4 regions of the Streptomyces sp. HUAS TT7 genome follow, and region 1 is predicted to be linked to each of the others. Evidence: riboswitches for the same ligand, from Rfam matches in the RefSeq annotation. Region 1 holds a riboswitch; each other region holds the start of a gene.
What was found. Region 1 has a riboswitch for cyclic di-AMP ahead of ACSHXC_RS18455 (M23 family metallopeptidase). Riboswitches for the same ligand answer to the same signal wherever they lie in the genome.
Positions count from the first base shown of each region.

Region 2: it holds a riboswitch for cyclic di-AMP, as region 1 does, so the genes downstream of both, ACSHXC_RS23310 (transglycosylase family protein) here and ACSHXC_RS18455 (M23 family metallopeptidase) in region 1, are expected to answer to the same signal.
Region 3: it holds a riboswitch for cyclic di-AMP, as region 1 does, so the genes downstream of both, ACSHXC_RS10055 (M23 family metallopeptidase) here and ACSHXC_RS18455 (M23 family metallopeptidase) in region 1, are expected to answer to the same signal.
Region 4: it holds a riboswitch for cyclic di-AMP, as region 1 does, so the genes downstream of both, ACSHXC_RS36565 (transglycosylase SLT domain-containing protein) here and ACSHXC_RS18455 (M23 family metallopeptidase) in region 1, are expected to answer to the same signal.

Region 1 is NZ_CP196175.1:4,100,647-4,104,849, reverse strand. Features, by position in the region: gene ACSHXC_RS18460 (PP2C family protein-serine/threonine phosphatase) at 117-1,238, shown strand; cyclic di-AMP (ydaO/yuaA leader) riboswitch at 1,482-1,622, shown strand; gene ACSHXC_RS18455 (M23 family metallopeptidase) at 1,634-2,704, shown strand; gene ACSHXC_RS18450 (aldo/keto reductase) at 2,857-3,801, shown strand; gene ACSHXC_RS18445 (PrsW family intramembrane metalloprotease) at 3,793-4,203, opposite strand, start outside.
Region 2 is NZ_CP196175.1:5,148,224-5,152,426, forward strand. Features, by position in the region: gene ACSHXC_RS23300 (cytochrome P450 family protein) at 1-479, shown strand, start outside; gene ACSHXC_RS23305 (transglycosylase family protein) at 579-1,610, shown strand; cyclic di-AMP (ydaO/yuaA leader) riboswitch at 1,868-2,036, shown strand; gene ACSHXC_RS23310 (transglycosylase family protein) at 2,040-2,750, shown strand; gene eno (phosphopyruvate hydratase) at 3,009-4,203, shown strand, end outside.
Region 3 is NZ_CP196175.1:2,262,747-2,266,949, forward strand. Features, by position in the region: gene ACSHXC_RS10050 (GntR family transcriptional regulator) at 19-696, opposite strand; gene ACSHXC_RS10055 (M23 family metallopeptidase) at 906-1,673, opposite strand; cyclic di-AMP (ydaO/yuaA leader) riboswitch at 1,687-1,846, opposite strand; gene ACSHXC_RS10060 (M16 family metallopeptidase) at 2,072-3,436, opposite strand; gene ACSHXC_RS10065 (M16 family metallopeptidase) at 3,454-4,203, opposite strand, start outside.
Region 4 is NZ_CP196175.1:8,047,579-8,051,781, reverse strand. Features, by position in the region: gene ACSHXC_RS36580 (nucleoside deaminase) at 1-31, opposite strand, end outside; partial or broken gene ACSHXC_RS36575 (dihydrofolate reductase family protein) at 74-424, opposite strand; gene ACSHXC_RS36570 (anti-sigma factor antagonist) at 520-951, opposite strand; gene ACSHXC_RS36565 (transglycosylase SLT domain-containing protein) at 1,275-2,027, opposite strand; cyclic di-AMP (ydaO/yuaA leader) riboswitch at 2,030-2,213, opposite strand; gene ACSHXC_RS36560 (carbohydrate kinase family protein) at 2,653-3,567, shown strand; gene ACSHXC_RS36555 (RraA family protein) at 3,691-4,203, shown strand, end outside.

The DNA.
Region 1 (4,203 bases):
ACCAGGGGAAGCTGCGCCCGGGGACGCCCGGGGCCCCACCGCTGCCGCCGCCGCTGACTGCCCCGGTTGGGTGCGGCCGAGTCGCCGCGGGAGCCGGGAAGCGCCAGGCTGGACGGGTGCGGCAGCGAGCAGAGGGCGACGGGCGCCTGGTACGGGCGCTACCCGTACTGCTGATCGTCGTCGGCTTCGTTTTCGACGCCTCGACCCCGCCCGACCTGACCGCCGCCGCGCTGTTCGCGGGCGCGCCGGTCGTCGCCGCCCCGTTCTACTCGGGCCGCGGCACCGCTCTCGTGGGCCTGGGTTCGTTGGCCGCCGTCGTGGCGCTCTGGTTCATACACGATCTGCCCAACCTCGGCGAAGGGTCCAGCGAGCTGTTCACCGTGCTCACGGTGGGCGCGCTCGCCCTCGTCATCAACCGCATCCTGCGCCGCAGCGGCGAACAGCTCGCCTCCCAGCGCGTCATCGCGGAGACCGCCCAGCGCGCCGTGCTGCCCACACCGGCGCCCCGTATCGGCGGGCTCAATGTCGCCGCGCGGTACGAGGCCGCGCAGGCGGACGCCTTCATCGGCGGGGACCTGTTCGCCGTGCAGGACACCCCGTACGGGGTCCGGCTCATCGTCGGCGACGTACGCGGCAAGGGGCTCCAGGCGGTGGAGGCCGTCGCCGTGGTGATCGGTGCGTTCCGGGAGGCCGCCGAGCAGGAGTCCTCCCTGGAGGCGGTCGCCCAGCGCCTGGAGCGGGCGCTGGCCCGCGAGGGCACCCGGCGCGACCGGCTGGACGCGGTCGAGGGGTTCACCACCGCGCTGCTCGCCGAGATCCCGCGCGGTGACGGCACCGTACGCCTGGTGAACCGGGGGCACCCCGAGCCGTTCATGCTGCAGGCGGACGGCTCGCTCGACGCGCTCGTGCCGTCCGAGCCCGCGCTGCCGCTCGGCATGGCCGATCTCGGGGTGTGGCCGGACCGGGCGGACGTGCGCCCCTTCCCGCCCGGGGCGACGCTGCTGCTCTACACCGACGGCCTGTCCGAGGCGCGCGACGGCTCCGGCGTCTTCTACGACCCCGGCACCCGGCTGCGCGGCGCGATCTTCCCCGGCCCGGAGGAGGTCCTGGACGCGCTCGTCGACGACGTACGCCGCTACACGGGCGGCGGCTCCAACGACGACATGGCGCTGCTCGCGGTGGCTCGCCCGGCCGAGGGCCAGCCGCAGCGGCGCCGCACGGTCAAGATCGTGAAGTAGAGGGCGTCACGGTGTGTGCCCGAAGGGTGCCGCTGCGCATAACAATTGACACACTGTCAGAAAGCGGGTGTGGCGAGGGTGACCCTGAGAGGCTGTCAACTCGCCCGATTTGAACCGGCTATGGGGTACTAAGTCCCGGCCGGGACCGTTAACGATCAATGGGAACGGCTTGGAATCCGCCCCCGCTGTCTATTAACGTTCGATAACGCAGCGCGGTCGTCCCAGTCGCCGCCAAGGCGGCACCGTGCGCATGCGCCGAATCCCGCGAGGGAACCGGGGAACCATCAAACTTGGGGTGAATCGGACGTCCGTTATGGACGCTCGTAGGAGACCTTCCTGCTCCGAACCCGGCAGCTAACCCGGTAGGCGGTAAGGAAGGAAAGGAGCGCGCCTTCGTGGCGTCCAACGAGCCTGCCCTCAACACCCCCCTGCCCCCTGTTTCGCTGTACGGGGACGTACCCGGCGAGACCGAGAGCTGGGAGGAGTGGGACCCGACCGAGGAGTCCGTACGTCCGGTACGCGGCCGGCACCGGGTGGCCAAGCAGCGTGGCGGGCTCGCCCGCAGCTCCACGGTGCTGGGCGTCGGCGTCATCGCCGCGGTCGGCGCGGGCGGCATGGCCACCGCGCAGACCAAGCCGCCGGTCTCCATATCGCTGCCCGACTCCATATCCGAGAACCTGCCCGACCTCGGGTCGCTGCCCGGCGTCGGCGAGCTGGTCTCGCACGACAGCCCGGATGCTCCCAAGACCGCTGCCGCCAGGGCCGATCAGAAGATCGCCGCCTCGCCGCTGACCATGACGGGGCTGTCCACCAGCGAGGCCGAGCAGGGTGCCACCGACGCGGGCGAGGCGCTGCGCGCCCGCATCCTCCAGCAGGCCGAGCAGCAGAAGGCCAGTGCGGTCGCCGAGGCGAAGGCGGCCGCGCAGAAGGCCGCGGCGGAGAAGGCGGCCGCCGACGCCAAGGCCAAGCAGGACGCGGCCGCCGCCAAGGCCGCCGCCGAGAAGAAGGCGGCCGAGGAGGCCGCGGCCAAGAAGGCGGAGGAGGAGCGGCTCGCCAAGCTGGCCGCGAGCTACTCGCTGCCGGTCGGCTCGTACACGATCACCTCCACCTTCGGCGAGGCCGGCTCGATGTGGTCCTCCGGCCACCACACCGGCCTCGACTTCGCCGCCCCCACGGGGACGCCGCTCAAGGCCATCCACTCCGGGACGATCAAGTCGGCGGGCTGGGCCGGGGCGTACGGCTACCGCACGGTGATCACGCTGGATGACGGCAGTGAGCTCTGGTACTGCCACCAGTCTTCGCTGGCGGTGAGTGAGGGGCAGAAGGTGTCGACGGGTGACGTGATCGGTCGCGTGGGCGCGACCGGGAACGTGACGGGGCCGCACCTCCACCTGGAGGTCCACACCCCGTCCGGCACGGGCATCGACCCGATGACCTGGCTCCAGTCGAAGGGGCTCAACCCCTGAGGTGGCTAATGACGGGCAGCAGCCACCCCTAGCCCGTCCGGCGTTTGAGGACGAGCGCCTTTAAGGCGCGATCGGGGTCTGGGGCGGAGCCCCAGTTGCTTGCGGGCGGGGGTGCCCGGAATAGCCACCCCCGTAAGGGAGTTGATCAACTCATGACCTCTCTCCGTGTGCTCGGCAGCTCCGACCTCTCCGTCTTCCCCCTTTCCCTCGGCGGCAACGTCTTCGGCTGGACAGCCGACCAGGACCAGTCCTTCGCCGTCCTGGACGCCTACACCCACGGCGGCGGCAACTTCGTCGACACCGCCGACCTGTATTCCGCCTGGGGCGAGGGAAACTCCGGTGGCGAGTCCGAGGCGATCATCGGGAAGTGGCTGGCCGCCCGCGGCAACCGGGACGACGTGGTCGTGGCCACCAAGGTCGGGGCGCTGCCCGGCTACAAGGGCCTGGCCCCGACCAACATCAAGGCCGCCGTCGAGGAGTCGCTGCGCCGCCTCGGCACCGATTACATCGACCTGTACTACACGCACTTCGACGACCCCTCCGTCCCCGTCGAGGAGATCGTGACCGCCCTGGACCAGCTGGTGCGGGACGGCAAGGTCCGCGCGCTCGGCGCCTCCAACATCAGCCCGGAGCGGCTCCAGGAGTCCCTGGACTTCTCCGACCGCGAGGGCCTCGCCAAGTACGCGGTGCTGCAGCCGCACTACAACCTGGTCTCGCGCGGCACCTACGAGGGCGCCCTCCAGGAGACCGCGTCCCGCGCGGGCCTGGCCGCCGTCCCCTACTTCTCGCTCGCCTCCGGCTTCCTCACCGGCAAGTACCGCCCGGGCCAGTCCGTGAACAGCCTGCGGGCCGAGGGCGCGGGGGAGCACCTGGAGACCGAGCGGGGCCGCAGGGTGCTCGCCGCGCTCGACAAGGCCGCCCAGGAGACCGGCGCCGAGATCGCCACGGTGGCGCTGGCCTGGCTGGCCGCCCGGCCGACCGTCGCGGCGCCCATCGCCTCGGCCCGTACCGTCGAGCAGCTCCCGGCGCTGCTCGCGGTCGCCGACCTGGAGCTGACCGACGCGCAGGTCGCCGAGCTGACGGCCGCCTCAGCGTAGGTACGGGTTGTACGGCGCCGGGCCCGCGGCCGGGCCCGGCTGCCCGTAGGGAACCTGCGGAACGTAGGGAACATACGGCGCGTACTGGGCGTGCTGGGTGTACGGGTGCGGCGGGCCCGGCTGCGGGGGCAGCCAGATCCGGCCCGTGGCCCCCGCCGCGTACAGCAGCGCCGGGCCTGCGACCGGCTTGCGCTCCCACAGATGGTGGAGCAGCTCCTGCTCGCGGGCGGCGAAGTCGGGACCGGGGCCGACCGCGCCCGCGCTGCGGTAGGCGCGGTGCCGCAGGAAGGCGAGCGCGGTCGCGAACGCCTCGTACTCGGCGACCGCCCGCGCCGCCGGCTTCCCCCCGAAGGTGCGGTGCGCGAAGTCGCGGGCCGTCGCGCGGGCCGCCATCGAGGACAG
Region 2 (4,203 bases), 1.0 Mb from region 1:
AACGGCTTCAGGACTCCCTCGCGGCCGGGGAGACCGGTCTTCTCGAAACCGGGGTCGAGGAACTTCTCCGCTACGACGGGCCCGTCGAGATGGCCACCTGGCGGTTCGCCACCCGGCCCCTGACGCTCGGCGGGCAGGACATCGCGGCCGGCGACCCCGTGCTCGTCGTGCTCGCCGCCGCTGACCGTGACCCCGGGCGCTTCGCCGATCCGGACACCCTCGACCTCGGCCGGAAGGACAACCAGCACCTCGGATACGGGCACGGGATCCACTACTGCCTCGGTGCGCCGCTCGCCCGGCTCGAAGGGCAGACCGCACTCGCCACCCTGCTGCGGCGCCTCCCTGACCTGCGGCTCGCGGTGGAACCTGACGATTTGCGCTGGCGCGGCGGGCTCATCATGCGCGGACTGCGCACCCTGCCGGTCGAGTTCACGCCCTCACCGGAAACATCCGGATGTGACGGTCCGTCAAGACTGTGACTTTTATGTGATCCCCGCTGCATCGACTTGTGACAAGCGTTCGAGTACGGCTACGTTCACCGTTCATTCGGCTCAGCAGTCACACGGAAGGCCTTATCCATGCGCTCCGGGAATGGACGGCATCGTCGACCTCGCCAGGCACCCGCTCTCGTCGTCGCGGCAGGAGTGACCGGATCGGCCATCGCGCTTCCCCTACTCGCCGCGACCGGCGCGAACGCCGCGGACGCGACCACCTGGAACCAGGTGGCCGCCTGCGAGTCCGGCGGAATGTGGAGTGCCGACTTCGGCAACGGCCTGTACGGCGGGCTCCAGTTCTCGCAGGCCACCTGGGAGGCGTACGGCGGCACGGACTACGCGCAGCGCGCCGACCTCGCCAGCCGCGCCCAACAGATAGCCGTCGCCGAGCGGGTGCTCGCGGCCAAGGGGCCGGGGGCCTTCGCGAACTGCGGCACCGGCGCCGGGCTCACCAAGGGTGGCGGCTCGGCGGACGTCGACCCGGGCGCGCCCGACACGTCGACCGGGACGCCCACGCCCGCTCCCGCGACCCCCACCGCCCCGGCGATCCCCACCGCCCCGGCGACCAAGGCGCCCGACGCCACGCCGACGCCGAGCGGCTCCACGCCCGCCACGCCGGCCCCGGGTGCCACGAAGCCGAGCGACCCGGCCAAGTCCCCGACGCCGTCCGCGTCCACCCCGGCGAGCCCCGGCAAGCACCGCGGGGCGCCCTCGCCGGAGGAGAGCGCGGGCACGGCGCCGGGCGGTACGTCCCCGTCCGCCCCGACGACCGGTCAGGCCGACCCGGGCACGCCGGCCGGTACGAGTGGTTCGAACAATTCGGGCAACTCCCCCGATAGCCGCGATTCCGGACGGCACGCCTCGCGAGGTGACGATGCCTCACGTGAGTCCGGTAACGCCCCTGCCGCGAACGGCGACTACACCGTCCGCCCCGGCGACAATCTGTCGGCCATCGCCGAGGCGAACAAGATCCAGGGCGGCTGGCCCGCGCTGTACCACGCCAACGAGAAGCTGATCGGCACCGACCCCAACCTCATCCTGCCTGGCCAGAGCCTGGACCTGAAGGATGCGGCAGCGGCTGTGGCGAACCCGAAGTCGGCGCCGAAGCAGGGTTAGTTCGCAGCCCTATGTCCGGTTCGTGCAAGTGAGACATGGGTCTCTTCGCCTCAACTGGCGTGTCCCGTCTGCCCGGTCCGTCCGCCCCGCCCCTCACCTGCGGAAACGCCCCTTCTGTGGCGGCAAGTAGGGGGGATTTCTCCCCGATGTGCGTCTTTGAACATTGGCGGGGCGTGTGTTTTCGTCGGACTCGCTCGTCACCACGAGCCCCGTCGACCGAGCACGCCGAATCCTGCCGTCGGCCGACGGGAACAGCCGACGCTTATGCGCCGTAGGCAGGAGCGGGGGACCCAAGGTAAGTGCCGGGCCCGGCAGTTCACGTAACTGCCGCAACGGCTTGGGGTGAAGACGGGCGCATCGACGCTCGGCCGGGCAGCTCACGCCCGAACCCGACAGCTCACCTCGCAGGCGTCGGTGAGGAGAACCTCCATGCTGCTTTCCGGCAAGGGCAAGCACCGTCGCCCGTCCAAGGCCGTCCGTGTCGCCACGCTGGCCGGTGTCACCGGCGCCGCCGTGGCCGCCCCGCTGATGGCGGCGGGCAACGCCTCCGCCGCATCCGTCCAGACCTGGGACGCCGTCGCCCAGTGCGAGTCCGGCGGCAACTGGTCCATCAACACCGGCAACGGCTACTACGGCGGCCTGCAGTTCTCGCAGTCCTCCTGGGCCGCCGCCGGCGGCACCCAGTACGCCTCGCGCGCCGACCTCGCCACCAAGGGCCAGCAGATAGCCACCGCCGAGAAGCTGCTCGCGATGCAGGGCCCGGGTGCCTGGGGCTGCGCGAGCGCCGGCAACCTGACGTCCGGCGGCAGCAAGGCCGACGTGGACACCTCCGGTTCGTCCTCGAAGCCGAAGTCCTCGAAGTCTTCGGAGTCCTCGAAGCCGAAGCAGCAGGCCCAGCCGCAGCCGAAGGCGAAGAAGTCCGAGCGCACCGAGTCCGCGCCGGCCGCCCGCGACGAGCAGCGCACCGAGCCGGTCAAGCAGGGCAACGGCGAATACACCGTCAAGTCCGGCGACACCCTCGGCGGCATCGCCGCCGCCAACGGAGTCAAGGGCGGCTGGCAGAAGCTGTTCGAGCTGAACAAGGACATCGTCAAGGACGCGAACCTGATCTTCCCGGGCCAGAAGCTGCACCTCGGCTGAGACCGACCCGCCCCCAGATCGCCCCGGCCCGGCGCGCATTCCCCCGTACGCGCCGGGCCGGGGTTTTCGCTGTTACCCGGCAGTAGTGTTGTGGTCCTTTGCCCGGAATCAGGGCCTTTGGGCCCTTTTTCGTCCCAGGAGGCGGGCACTCGGCTGGCCGGAGCTCCAGAGCCGGTTAGGCTCTTGTCGCAAGGCGAACGCGACCCCGCACGACCTTGCACTGCTTGCGTCACATCTAGCGTCACATCCCAGAAGGAGATGCTCGTGCCGTCCATCGACGTCGTCGTAGCCCGGGAAATCCTGGACTCCCGAGGCAACCCCACGGTCGAGGTCGAGGTCGGCCTCGACGACGGCAGCACCGGTCGTGCTGCAGTTCCGTCCGGCGCCTCCACCGGTGCCTTCGAGGCCATCGAGCTTCGTGACGGTGACCCGAACCGCTACGGCGGCAAGGGTGTCGAGAAGGCCGTCCTCGCCGTCATCGAGCAGATCGGCCCGGAGCTCGTCGGCTACGACGCCACCGAGCAGCGCCTGATCGACCAGGCCATGTTCGACCTGGATGCCACGGACAACAAGGGCTCGCTCGGCGCCAACGCCATCCTCGGCGTCTCCCTCGCCGTCGCGCACGCCGCCTCCGAGGCCAGCGACCTGCCGCTGTTCCGCTACCTGGGCGGCCCGAACGCGCACCTGCTGCCCGTCCCGATGATGAACATCCTCAACGGTGGGTCGCACGCCGACTCCAACGTCGACATCCAGGAGTTCATGATCGCCCCGATCGGCGCGGAGTCCTTCTCCGAGGCCCTTCGCTGGGGTGCCGAGGTCTACCACACGCTCAAGGGCGTCCTGAAGCGCAAGGGCCTGTCCACCGGCCTCGGCGACGAGGGCGGCTTCGCGCCGAACCTGGAGTCCAACCGCGCCGCCCTGGACCTCATCCTCGAGGCCATCAAGGAAGCCGGCTACGCCCCGGGCAAGGACATCGCGCTCGCGCTCGACGTCGCCGCGTCCGAGTTCTACAAGGACGGCAAGTACGAGTTCGAGGGCAAGTCCCGCTCGGCCGCCGAGATGACCGAGTACTACGAGGAGCTCGTCTCCGCGTACCCGCTGGTCTCCATCGAGGACCCGCTGTTCGAGGACGACTGGGCCGGCTGGAACACCATCACCTCGCGCCTCGGCTCCAAGGTCCAGATCGTCGGCGACGACCTGTTCGTCACCAACCCCGAGCGTCTCTCGCGCGGCATCGAGGAGGGCTCCGCCAACGCCCTGCTCGTCAAGGTCAACCAGATCGGTTCGCTGACCGAGACCCTGGACGCCGTCGAGATGGCCCAACGCAACGGCTTCAAGTGCATGATGTCCCACCGCTCCGGCGAGACCGAGGACGTCACCATCGCCGACCTCGCCGTCGCGGTGAACTGCGGCCAGATCAAGACCGGCGCCCCGGCCCGCTCGGACCGCGTCG
Region 3 (4,203 bases), 1.8 Mb from region 1:
TTGTATACGGCCGTGCTGTTAAGTGCGGGCGCTCGCGGTGTTTACGGCATGTTGCGAAGTTCTCACGGGTGCGGGCCCGCGCAGCCGATGGGCGGAAAATGATCGCTCGGCGTGCAGGGCGGTGAGCGAGCGGGCGCGTTCGGTATCCCCGCGGGCCACCGCGTCGGTGATCGCGCCGAGTTCGGCCCAGGCCTCGGCCGGGCGGGCCGGCACCTCGACCGCGTACATCCAGGCGACCTTGTGCCTCAACTGCGTGAGCAGCGCGATCAGTCCGGGGCTCGCGGAGGCCTGGGCGAGCGTCTCGTGGAACCAGCCGCCGAGCGGGCGCAGATCCTCGCCCTGGCCGCGCCTGGCCCGGTCCTGACCCAGCCTCACCAGGCCGCGCAGCACCTTGAGATGGGCCTCGCTGCGGCGGCCCGCAGCACGGGCGGCGGCCAACGGCTCAAGGACCAGGCGCAGTTCGAGGAGGTCGGCGGCCTCCAGCTCGGTGGGCTCGGCCACGCAGGCGCCGGCGTGTCTGCGGGTGGTGACGAACCCCTCGGACTCCAGGGTGCGCAGGGCCTCGCGGACCGGGACGCGCGATACCCCGTAACGGCGTGCGAGGACTTCCTCGGTGAGCCGGCTGCCCCGCTCGAAGACACCCGAGACGATGTCGTCGCGGATTGCCGTGCATACCGAATGCGCCGGAATACGCATGGCCGAACCTCCGCCTCAATCCCCGCGAAACGCGATCGCGCAACGCCTGTTCAGCGACTCTATGGCAGGCCTTGTTAATTCCCGGTGACGAGCCGGAATCAATGGATTTCTTTTGGCCAATGCCGAAGGCCCCCGGCGGCGTGCCGGGGGCCTTCGGTGTGCGCGGGGGCGCTTCGGACGTCCTGGACGTCTCGTACGCCTCGGATGTCTCAGACGGAGACGCCGTGCGAGCGCAGGTAGGCGATGGGGTCGATGTCCGAGCCGTACTCCGGGCCGGTGCGGGCCTCGAAGTGGAGGTGCGGGCCGGTGGTGTTGCCGGTGTTGCCCGACAGGGCGATCTGCTGGCCCGGCTCGACGGTCTGGCCGACGGAGACCTGGATGACCGAGAGGTGGCCGTACTGGGTGTACGTGCCGTCGTGCATCTTGACCACGACGTTGTTGCCGTACGCGCCGCCGTTGCCGGCCTCGACGACGGTGCCCAGACCCACGGCGTGCACCGAAGTGCCGATCCCCGCATGGAAGTCGATGCCGGTGTGGCTGCCGGAGGACCACAGGGATCCGCCGGTCTTGTAGCCGGTGGACACATAACTGTCGGATATGGGGGCCACGAAGGTGTTGAGGCGCTTGCGCTCGGCCTCGCGCGCGGCACGCTCCTTGGCCTCGCGTGCCTCCTTGGCCCGCTGCTCGGCCTTCGCCTTGGCGGCGGCCTCGGCCTCGGCCTTCGCCTTGGCCTTCGCGGCGGCCTGCTTCTGCGCGTCGGCCTGGGCGCCCACCTGGTCGGCGATGCTGTCACCGATGACGATGGCCTGGGTCAGGCCCGTGTCGGCGGTGGTGGTGCTCGGGGCCGCCATGGCCGGGGAGGCGAGGGTGCCTACGACTCCGGCGGTGGCGAGGGTGGCGATGCCCGCGATGTTCGCGCTGCGGCGCGTCATACGGCTGGGCGCGCGATGCTTCCCGGTGGCACGGGTGAACGCCATGGAGTGGCGGTGTCCTTTCCTTCCATCTCGCCTACCGGGTTAGCTGACGGGTTCGGAGCAGGAAGGTCTCCTACGGGCTCCTCCGCGGGCGGAGGCGTCCGATTCACCCCAGGGACTGAGTGGGTCCCCGGCTCCCCAGGCTCGCGCCTTCGGGGACTCGGCGATCGCTGTCCGGTGCCGCGGCTGCGACGGGTGGTGACGGACAGCGGGACCGACGCTAGACGGCTGATCTTTCAATCACCAAACAGACACCGGTTTTTGTAGCGCACGCCACATGACAGACAGGCAACCTCCCCTACAAAACGGACATTAAGGAGGACCCCGGCGGCGCATCCGCCACCGGGGTCCCGCAACCCTCCGTCGTCCGCGTGCCTCGGTCGGCCCGGACGATGCCTCAATCAGCCTGCTACGACGGTCACTTCGCCGATTCCGAGCGCCCTGACCGGCTCCTCGATCTGTGCCGCGTCCCCCACGAGGACCGTGACGAGCCGGTCGGCGGGGAAGGCGTTGACGACGGCCGCCGTCGCCTCCACGGTGCCGGTCTCCGCGAGCAGCGCGTACAACTGCGCCTGGTAGTCGTCCGGGAGGTGCTGCTCGACCTGGTCGGCCAGCGTCCCCGCGACGGCCGCCGCGGTCTCGTACTTGAGCGGCGCGACGCCCACCAGGTTCTGCACGGCCGTCTCGCGCTCGGCGTCCGTGAGGCCTTCGGCGGCCAGCGTGCGCAGCACCTTCCACAGGTCGTCGAGGGCCGGGCCGGTGTGCGGGGTGTCGACCGAGCCGCTGATGGCGAGCATGGCCGCGCCGCCGTCCGGCCCCGAGCGCAGCACCTGGCCGAACGCGCGGACACCGTAGGTGTAGCCCTTCTCCTCGCGCAGCACGCGGTCCAGGCGCGAGGTGAGGGTGCCGCCCAGGCAGTACGTGCCGAGGACCTGGGCCGGCCAGACCCGGTCGTGCCGGTCGGCGCCGACGCGGCCGATGAGCAGCTGGGTCTGGACGGCGCCGGGGCGGTCCACGATGACGACCCGGCCGGTGTCGTCGGCGGTGATCGGCGGCATGGGGCGCGGCTCGGCCGTATTGCCGGTCCAGTCGCCCAGGGTGTCCGCGAGGATCGCGTCGAGGTCGGTGCCCGACAGGTCGCCGACGACGACGGTGACGGTCGTCGCGGGGCGCACATACGCCTCGTAGAAGGCGCGCACCGCGGCCGCGTCGATGGCGGCGACGGTCTCCTCGGTGCCCTGGCGGGGCCGGGACATGCGCGCGGAGGCCGGGAACAGCTCCTTGGAGAGCTGCTTGGCGGCCCGCCGGGACGGGTTGGCCTGCTCGTGCGGGATCTCGTCGAGCCGGTTGCGTACGAGCCGCTCGACCTCGGAGTCGGCGAACGCGGGGGCCCGCAGCGCCTCGGCGAGCAGCGAGAGCGCCTTGGGCAGCCGGGAGACCGGCACTTCGAGGGAGACCCGGACGCCGGGGTGGTCGGCGTGCGCGTCGATGGTGGCGCCGCACCGCTCCAGCTCGGCGGCGAACTCCTCGGCCGAGTGCTTGTCGGTGCCCTCGGTCAGGGCGCGCGCCATGATCGTGGCGACGCCGTCGAGGCCCTCGGGCTCGGCGTCCAGCGGGGCCGCGAGGAAGATCTCCACGGCGACGACCTGCTGGCCGGGGCGGTGGCAGCGCAGCACGGTCAGGCCGTTGGCGAGCGTGCCGCGCTCGGGGGCCGGGAAGGCCCACGGCGTGGCGGTGCCGGCGACCGGCTGCGGGTGGAATTCCATGGTCACGACAGCGTCCGTCACTGGCCCGCCTCTTCCTCTTCGTTGCCTGCCTCGGGTGCCGCGGTGGGCTCGTACACCAGGACGGCCCGGTTGTCGGGGCGCAGGGTCGCGGCGGCGACCGCCTTGACCTCTTCCGCGGTGATGTCCAGAACGCGGTCGACGGCCGTCAGGGCGAGCTGCGGGTCGCCGAACAGCACGGCGTACCGGCACAGTTCGTCGGCGCGGCCGGCCACGGTGCCGAGCCGGTCGAGCCACTCGCGCTCCAACTGGGCCTGGGCGCGCTCCATCTCCTCCTCGGTCGGGCCCTCCTCGGCGAACCGGGCGAGCTCCTCGTCGACCGCGGCCTCGATGTCGGGGACCTCGACGCCGGCCGACGTCTTGACGTCCAGCCAGCCGAGCGAGGGGGCGCCGGCGAGCCGCAGCAGACCGAACCCGGCCGCCACGGCGCTCTGGTCGCGGCGGACCAGGCGGTTGTGCAGCCGGGAGGACTCGCCGCCGCCGAGGACGGTCAGCGCCAGGTCGGCGGCGTCCGCCTCGCGGGTGCCGTCGTGGGGCAGCCGGTAGGCGGCCATCAGGGCGCGCGCCGGGACGTCCTCCTCGACGACCTCGCGCAGCTGCCCGCCCATGGTGTCGGGCAGCGCGCCGTCGCGCGGCGGCTGCTTGCCGTCGTGGGTGGGGATGGAGCCGAAGTACTTCTCGACCCAGGCCAGCGTCTGCTCGGGGTCGATGTCGCCGACCACCGCGAGCACCGCGTTGTTGGGCGCGTA
Region 4 (4,203 bases), 3.9 Mb from region 1:
CGAGCCATTGCCTGGCCAGTTGCCGTTCCATGTTCCTCGTTCCCGCCGTCTTCCGGGTGCGTACGGGCGCCGGTTACTCGGCTGTCCGGACCCGCTCGTGGTGCAGGAGGACGACGCCGTTGCCGAAGGTGCGGGTCTCGATGAGTCGCAGCTTGTGCGTGTCGGCGCCCGAGGTCGCAAAGAGGCGCTTGCCCGTTCCGAGCAGGACCGGGTGGACGTAGAGGCGGAATTGTCGATGAGGTCGTACTGCCGGAACGTGGCGGCGAGATTCGCCCCGCCGATCACGAGGTCCCCGCCCGGACGCGCCTTGTCCGTTGACGTACCGGTGCAGCTCGTCGTCGACCATGTGCCCGTCGATTTCGCCCTCGGGCCCAGCGAAAAAGCCGTCGAGGGAGACCGACATGGGAAGGATGATCTTTCTCATCGCAGTCACCCACGCGACGATACGCCCGCCCCCGCCGACCTTCCCGTCAAGGGCGCGGGCTCTTCTTCGTGTATGCCAGAGCCCTGCGCCCAGCTCTAGTTGTCACCGGCCTTCGGTGCGGCCAGGGCGGCCCGGGCCGCTTCCTCGATCGTGGTCGTCGGCGTGAAGAGCGGGTCGAGACCGCCCGCCGTCAGGATCCGCCGATGCCAGGGCCGTACACACACCACGCCGAGGTGGCCGTCGCGCGCCCGGGTTCTCCGGAACGCCCGGCACAGCAGGGTGAGCGCGGCGCAGTCGAAGAAGTCGACGGGCCGCAGGTCCACGATCACGCGGGCGCCCGTCGGCTGTGTGGCGGCGTCGAGGTGCAGCTGTACGCCGGGCGCGGTGGCCAGGTCGACGGTGCCCTGGACCTCGACCACCGTGAACCCCTGCATCAGATAGGTACGGGCGTTGCAGCACCGGTCCGGCAGCAGCCCCGGCGGAAGCGGAACAGGCGCCGAGACGGATGGCCGAGCGGTGGTTCCCATGGCAGCTCCCGGTCCAGAACTGACCCCCGCGGGTGCGGAGGTACTCGGTTGTCGGGCAGTCACCGTGGTCCCGGGGTGACGCACTACCACCCTAGGAATAGAGCCGCATGCAGAAACGTGCAGCCTTCGAATTGTTCACCCTGGGGGGTGAACGAAATTTGCGCCGCTCCCCGTTTGAACCCTGCACACGGGGAGCGAAGCAGGTAGGGCGCCCCTATCTGCCGACTTGCGGGATCCGAAACCCCGCCACCGGATGGTCAGTTGGGGCCGTCGGCCCGGTGGGCCGGGCGCCCTCCTCAAGCGCCCGGCCCCGAGGCCGACCGTCAGTACGCCCCGAAGACGTTGTCGATCGAGCCGTACCTCTTGGCGGCGTAGTTGCACGCGGCGGTGATGTTCGCCACCGGGTCGTAGAGGTCCGTGGACGTGCCCGGCACGTGGAAGGCGTCGAAGGTGGGCTGGATGACCTGGAGCAGGCCCTTGGACGGGACGCCGTTGATGGCGTTGATGTCCCAGTTGTTGATGGCGAGCGGGTTGCCCGACGACTCACGCATGATGTTGCGGTAGATGCCGTTGTAGCTTCCCGGGATGCCGTGCTGAGCCATGACGTCCAGCGACTGCTTGATCCAGCCGTCCAGGTTGTTGGCGTACTTCGGCGCACTGGCCGTGGTCGCCGTAGTCGCCGTGGTGAGGCTCGTCGTGCGGGCGGAGCGGTCGGCACGGTCGGCCGAGGCGGCCCGGGCGGGGGCGCCGACGGTGAGCTTGAGGCCGGGCTGGATCAGGGCCGGGTTGCCGCCGATGACGCTCTGGTTGTCCTGGTACAGCTGCTTCCAGCCGCCGCTCACGTTGAGGGCGTCGGCGATCTTGGCAAGCGAGTCCCCGGCGACGACGGAGTAGCTCGTGGGGGACGCCTTCACCGCCGTGACGGGGGTGGCGGAGTGGACCGACGCGGGCGCGGCGGTGGCCGTGGTCGCACCGATCACCGGAATGGCGAGTACGGCGCCGCCCGTACCCGCGACGGCGAGGCCACGGGAGAACGAGCTGGACTTGGGGCGGCGGTGCTTGCCCTTTGCAGGCATGGTGAATTCCTCTCCTTCGCCTGCGAGGTGAGCTGTCGGGTTCGGACGGGAGATGTCCGGTCGCGGCGCACGCGACTTCACCCCAGCCGTTCCGGAATCCGGATCGGCGGCTTACCTGGGTCCCCCGCTCCTGCCATACGTGTGTGGGAGGGTCCGGACGGCGGCAGGATTCGGCGTTCCATCCGGATTGCGGTGAACGTAGACGAATACGCCGAGTGGAAACAAGCCCAGAATTCAAAGGGCGCGATCCGGGATATAGATCCACTTAAATCCACACCCGTCGGCCACCCCGCCCGACGCTCTCAACTCGCTTTCGGCCCAACCGAAATGACCCCGGCGGACCCGGGCGCCCACACCCCCGCACGTGACCCAATTCACTCGCTCTTCGAGCAACCGAACAGCCGACCCGCAAAAGAGGCGAGCCTTACTCAATAGCCACCAATTCGGACATTACAAAAACCGGAGCGACGGCGCCTCAAAGTGCCTCATTTTGGACACTTGGGACCTCTCTTATGACCCATGTCTCGCATACCGGCGACACCACACACCTCCCTTACGCCCCTGCCGGAGATCATGGTCACAGGCAGCCCTCCACGGCGGGGGCCGGCAGCGGAGGGGTGGAACGGTGATCCGAGAGAGCGCGGAGTACGACGTCCTGGTGGTCGGGGGCACGGGGGTGGACACGGTCGTACGGGTCGATTCCCTGCCGGTCCCGCCGGCCGACTCGGTGCAGGTCGGGCCCATTGAGGAGTGGCCCGGGCACACCGGCGCGAACGTGGCTCTCGGGGCCCGGGCGCTCGGCCTGGAGGTCGGCCTGATCGACTGCATCGGCGACGACTGGATCGGCTCCCGGGTCCGCGAGCTGCTGGCCGAGGGCGATGTCGACTTCGCCCCGCTGATCTCCCCGGCGGGTACCCGGCGCGCGGTGAACCTGGTGGACGCGAACGGCCGCCGGATGTCCTTCTACGACGCCCGCGACCCGGCCGACCTGCGCATGCCCCGGGACTTCTACCTCCCCCGGCTGCGCCGGACCCGCCACGTCCACCTCTCCATCATGAACTTCGCGCGCTTCCTCCTCGACGACATCGAGGCGCTCGGCGTCCCGGTCTCGACCGATCTGCACGACTGGGACGGACTGGCCGACCACCACCGGGAGTTCGCACTCCGCTCCGACCTCGTGTTCCTCAGCGCGGCGGGCGCGGGCGACAACACCCCCGCTCTGATGCGGGAGATCCTCCGCGAGGGCCGCGCGGACACGGTGGTCGCCACGGCCGGCGCCGAGGGCTCCTACCTTCTCACCCGGGACGGCGGACCGACCCCACACCACATCCCGGCGGTCGCACCCCACGCCCCCGTCGTGGACACCAGCGGCGCGGGCGACGCGTACGTCAGCGGCTTCCTGTACGGCAGGCTCACCGGCCGGGACGTACGGGAATGCGGCCGCTTCGGCACGCTGGCGGGCGCCCATGCCTGCACGGCTCCGGTCGCCACCGACCCCATCTCACAAAAAAGCCTGCTGGCGGCGCATCAGATCGCCTGAGATCATTCCGGCGTTCAAAGCCGCACACGCTCGTACCGAGGCGGCACCGAACACCCGGTGCCACCCAACTGGCGCTCCGAACAAGCCCTTATTACGCCCTGTCAAGTCCCGTCAGGAAGAAACATGAACGACATCAGCGAATTCAAGAACATTTCCCCGACCACGCTCGCCGACGTCCTGGGACGCGAGCAGGTCATGGATATCGGCATTCGCCCTTTGTGGTCCCCGATGCCGCGCGTTTCGGGTCCCGCATTCACCGTTCGGTGTCCCCCGGGCGACAACCTCATGCTGCACGCGGCCATCCACCGTGCGGAGCCCGGTTCGGTCGTCGTCGTCGAATCGGGCGACCTGGACCACGCGCTCGCCGGCGGAAACGTGTGCGCCGTCGCCCAACGCCGGGGAATCGCCGCGTTCGTGGCCGACGGTGTCATTCGTGACCTCGCCGAGGTCCGCGAGTTGGGCTTTCCCGTGTTCGCCCGGGGCGTCATTCCCATCCCCGGAACCAAGAAGGCCGTGGCCCCGCTCAACGAGCCGGTGCGCTGCGGCGGCGTGCGGGTGGACGCGGGCGACATCGTGGTGGCCGACGAGGAGGGCATCGTGGTCACTCCCCGCGCCCGCTGGGAGCAGGTGCTCCTG